Regions from separate parts of the Cytobacillus sp. ABV4_503 genome, predicted to be linked through region 2. Evidence: predicted binding sites of a transcription regulator. Region 2 holds the regulator's gene; the other holds the start of a gene.
What was found. Region 2 encodes NrdR, which represses ribonucleotide reductase genes. Its sites were predicted from a motif close to AACACNATATATNGTGTT; they were not measured.

Region 1: ACXAD1_RS17890 (vitamin B12-dependent ribonucleotide reductase) is a predicted target of NrdR. The motif match lies at 786-803, and genes of this name have one in related genera.

Annotation. Positions count from the first base shown of each region.
Region 1 covers NZ_JBSWTH010000001.1:3,552,216-3,554,696, reverse strand. The annotation lists gene ACXAD1_RS17895 (lipoate--protein ligase family protein) at 1-603, shown strand, start outside; gene ACXAD1_RS17890 (vitamin B12-dependent ribonucleotide reductase) at 951-2,481, shown strand, end outside.
Region 2 covers NZ_JBSWTH010000001.1:3,853,356-3,855,836, forward strand. The annotation lists gene ACXAD1_RS19395 (replication initiation and membrane attachment family protein) at 1-384, opposite strand, end outside; gene nrdR (transcriptional regulator NrdR) at 525-986, opposite strand; gene ACXAD1_RS19405 (hypothetical protein) at 1,303-1,707, opposite strand; gene speD (adenosylmethionine decarboxylase) at 1,856-2,230, opposite strand.

The sequences.
Region 1 (2,481 bases), 300 kb from region 2:
GGTGGAAGAGGTGTGCTTCATGAACATGAACTCACTTACAGTGTGATCGTTCCTGAAGCCCACCCCGAAATGCCGAATACAGTTACAGAAGCGTACAGAGTCATTTCTGAAGGGATCTTAAAAGGTTTTCACGGACTTGGGATGGAAGCTTATTTCGCAGTCCCAAAGACAGCTGAAGAAAGGGACTCTCTGAAAAATCCAAGATCTGCTGTTTGTTTTGATGCCCCCAGCTGGTATGAACTTGTAGTAGAAGGCCGTAAAGTGGCGGGAAGTGCACAAACAAGGCAAAAAGGGGTAATCCTTCAGCATGGTTCCATCCTACTTGATTTGGATGAAGACAAGCTGTTCAGCCTGTTCAAGTATCCGAATGACAGAGTCAAAGAAAGAATGCAAAGAGCTTTTAAAAATAAAGCTGTTGCCATTAATGAGCTGACAACTGAAAAAATCACCCTGGATCAAGCAAAAACAGCTTTCAAAAAGGGATTTGAAGAAGGCTTGAATATTGAACTTGAACCTTATAAGCTTACAGATGAAGAAATGGCATATGTACAAAAAATCGCAAAAGAGCGATATGAAAGTGATGACTGGAACTATAAGAGATAAAAGCGGCAAAGTCGCTTTTTCTCTTTTTTTAATGAATAATTTTCCAATTGCTGCCCTGTAAAAGTGCAAGCTTCAAAATATGTTAAAATTTATCGTTAATTGTCGGAAATCGGCTATTAACTCTGTTTTTCTTTAAATTTTAGTATATTTTAAGTTTGACAAAATCACATTTAGCTGAACCTGACACAATATGTAGTGGTGTCGAAAATATTTAGGACACTATATATTGATTTTGAGGTTTGAGGTATGGTAACTTTAGGGTACTCTTTTAAAACAGATAGATATACTCTATCTGCCCATATGGTTTACACATTAATTGATAATTGAATTTAGAAGGAGTTGTAACAATGTCTGTTGCTCTAGGACAAAAAATGAAATTGAACATTGATCGTTTAAACAAGGACATCCGTCTTTTTCCTCAGGTTCATCCTGTAACCCCAGATATGAAAATGACCCACAAAGGTGTTTCCCGCTTAGTTATGCTTGACCGCTACACTTTCAAAGACACCGAAAAAGTAACACTCACAAATGGTGACTTCGTTGTTCTCACCATCAAAGAGGATCCTAAATTTCCTGCACGGGGCCTGGGCTTTATCCAGGATATCGATTGGGAAAACAAGACAGCCAAAGTTTTAGTAGAGGAAGATTACAGAGGAGTGCTGGATGATCCGGAAGAATCTAGAACAGGCATTATTACAAAGCCTCTTGATGTAATCGAGAAGCCCCTTGAAATCTTCTATGAGCAAATCGCCAAGCGTAACGCAACAGGTCTGGCATCTGTTGAGAAAACCGAAGAAAAGAAAAAAGAATGGTTTGAAAAATTCTATCAGGAATTGAAAAACTTGAATTTCATTCCGGCTGGCCGCGTATTGTATGGAGCGGGTGCCGACACAGATGTTACGTATTTCAACTGCTACGTAATGCCATTCGTACAGGACTCCCGTGAAGGAATTTCCGAACACCGCAAGCAGGTAATGGAAATCATGAGCCGAGGAGGAGGAGTTGGGACAAATGGCTCAACTCTAAGACCGCGCAACACTTTGGCTAAAGGGGTAAACGGCAAGTCATCTGGTTCCGTATCCTGGCTTGATGATATTGCGAAGCTTACACACCTTGTGGAGCAGGGAGGTTCCCGCAGGGGCGCTCAGATGATTATGCTGGCGGACTGGCATCCGGACATTATCGAATTCATCATTTCGAAAATGCAGAACCCAAGAATTTTACGATTCCTTCTTGAAACTACTAATGATGAAACAATAAAAAAATATGCTAAAGAAAAATTAAAATTCACTCCATTTACCGAACAGGAAATGGCCATGTACCAGGGTATTATTAATTACAAGAGCATTCCCGGCTACGGCGGATTCAGTGATAAAATCATAAAGGATGCTGAAGAAAAACTGGAAACTGGCGGTACTTACAGTGTTCATAATTCTGAATTCCTTACTGGGGCAAATATTTCAGTCTGCCTGACAAAAGAATTTATGGATGCAGTTGAAAATGATGCGGAATATGAGCTTCGCTTCCCAGATGTTGAATCATATGATGCTGACACCATGAAAACCTACAACGAAGAATGGCATAAAGTCGGTGACGTCAGAGAATGGGGAAACCTTGGCTATAAAGTCCGTGTTCACCGCAAAATCAAAGCTAAAGAACTTTGGAATCTGATTAATATCTGTGCAACATACTCAGCAGAGCCAGGTATTTTCTTTATTGATAATGCCAACGACATGACCAATGCACAGGCTTACGGACAAAGGGTTGTAGCAACAAACCCATGCGGCGAACAGCCTCTCGCGCCATATTCTGTCTGCAACCTTGCAGCAGTGAACCTTGCAGAAATGGCAGATAAGGAAAATAAGACCGTTAACTTTG
Region 2 (2,481 bases):
AAGATAAATATTGAGCATGCCATCAAGGAAAAATTGTTCAGGTGTCAGCGGGGGGAGAAGTTCATAAATAAATGACCTTGTCTCTTCATCTTTATTTACGTATACCTTTAAAAGTCCTATCCCTTCTAGCTTGAGGCGGGCTTCATATATATCCTTAAGCCCCATGCCCATGAAATTCATTAAACTATGGTGTGAATTAGAAGATGCCCATAGCCGGTTTTCTTCAAGTTCCGCCCATAATGTCATATATAAACTGAAGCACACAGAGCCAATGAGCGGCTGATATAACAGAGTCAGCACTTTTCGGTCATAATCATGCAAAAGCCCGCTGGCTGCTACTGTATATCGATCAATGGGGAGCATCTCCTGCCAATGCTGGGCCATGGTGTTCACCTTTTTCTATTAAGAATATTTATTACTCTGATTAATATCAAAAGCATATACCGTAAAAAAAGAGCCAAAGAAATCCTTCAGCCCATTAGACTATTTCATTAGAAATCAGGGACAGCAGCAACTGACCTGATTTAAGATTGTTCTTTTTTGATTAATTCTTTGAGTTCATCGATAAAAACATTAATATCTTTAAATTGCCTGTATACAGATGCGAAACGAACATATGCCACATCATCCACATTTGCGAGCCTGTCCATAACCATTTCGCCAATTTCATCGCTTTTTATTTCGGAGACACCGTTGCTGCGGAGCTCTTTTTCCACATCAAAAGTAATTTCCTCCAGATCCTTTAGGGCAACCGGCCTCTTTTCACATGCTTTAATAAGGCCTCTCAGTATTTTTTCCCGGCTGAATTCCTCTCTGGTGCCTTCTTTTTTCACAACGATTAAAGGAATTTCTTCCACTTTTTCAAAAGTCGTAAACCGGTATCCGCATTTCTCGCATTCCCTTCTGCGCCGAATGGACCTGCTGTCATCAACAGGACGGGAATCGAGAACACGGGTATTATTGTTTTGGCATGAAGGGCATCTCATACAATCAGCTCCGAATTCTTTTATAAAGTGAAACTTCAATCAGGGGGTCCCCCGCTGATTGTTAGTTGAGGCCAACAGGAAGTGGTTCACAAAGACGTTGCCACAGGACGTGGCGTTCTTAGGCTTTGTTCTTCTATCGGGCCTTTACGGGCAGTTTTCCCCCGCTTACCCTCCTTCGATTCCCTTGAGGCTTGAAGTGGGGGGTTACTGCCCGTTAGACAGCGATAAATAAGTAATTTTGCTGGCTTTAGACCAATTACCGTATTTTATTTGTTACTCTTATCTTATAAAAAAGGAGTTGTCAGTACAAGTACAACTATTTATCTGCGTTTCTTGCAGAACCGAGAAAATCATGCCGTTTATTCACCTTTTCATAAATGGAAAGAACTTCTCTTTTAAGTATTGGGTGTACACCTGCCGGAGAGGATTGCTCAGTTGAGATATTGATATCTACAGCCGTTTCGAAAGGCCTGACAGTTACGACTGTGACAATGGCAAAACAAGATTTATCTTTCTTAATTTCTGCTGCAATCTCTCCGTGTTCTTTGGAAATGCTGAGAATGTTTACATTTTGGTCTGCTTTGAATAATTCTTCAATCGTCTGCAGCATTTGAGCTGTATTGGTTCTATAATATCTTGTAGTGAGCTCTGGATCAGAGTGGTTTTCATTTGTTTCACACTGCTTTTTATAGCGGCTGGCAAGCTGCCTGAAAATAGACATCCTCTTTCCTCCGTTATTTTTCATGTATCCTTATTGTACTATTTTTTTTTTACGGGAGATACTAAAGGTAATGTATTTAAGCAAATTTAAGCAAAATAAAAAGAGGTGTATTCAATACACCTCTGGATTGCTTAAGATCATTCTGTTATTAAAGCACTTGAGCTTGTTTAACTTGAACTGGACCCATACCGCGAGGAATTTCGATATTCTCACGCGTTTGAGCTCCTAACGATTCTGCAATAAAGTCTGCAGCGATGTTAGGGTCAAGATCTCCACACGTATACACATCAATGCTGGCATAGCCATGCTCCGGGAAGCTGTGAATAGTTAAATGAGATTCAGAGATGATAACCACTCCGCTTACACCCTGTGGCGCAAACTTATGAAATGCAACCTCGCGAATTTCAGCACCAGACTTTAATGCAGCATTTACAAATGTCTGCTCAATAAAATCCATATCATTTAACTTTTCAAAATCGCATCCCCAAAGTTCTGAGATAACGTGACGACCCATAGTTTCCATATTCAAATTTCCCCCTTTAAACTTTTAAGCTATTAATTAATGAAATTCCAGATTTTAACTGGTCCATAACTACCACGGGGGAAAGTTAGTCCAGAGAGGTCCTAACCCTTTAAGTAGCTACCATACCAAAACCTCGGAGAAGTTCACGAGGATTAGTATACTTTGTTTAATTTCTTTTTGCAACACATTGTTTTACATTTTTTTTGGCAAAATTTCTGAAGACTTTTCCTTCTCAGGATATAATTTTGTCC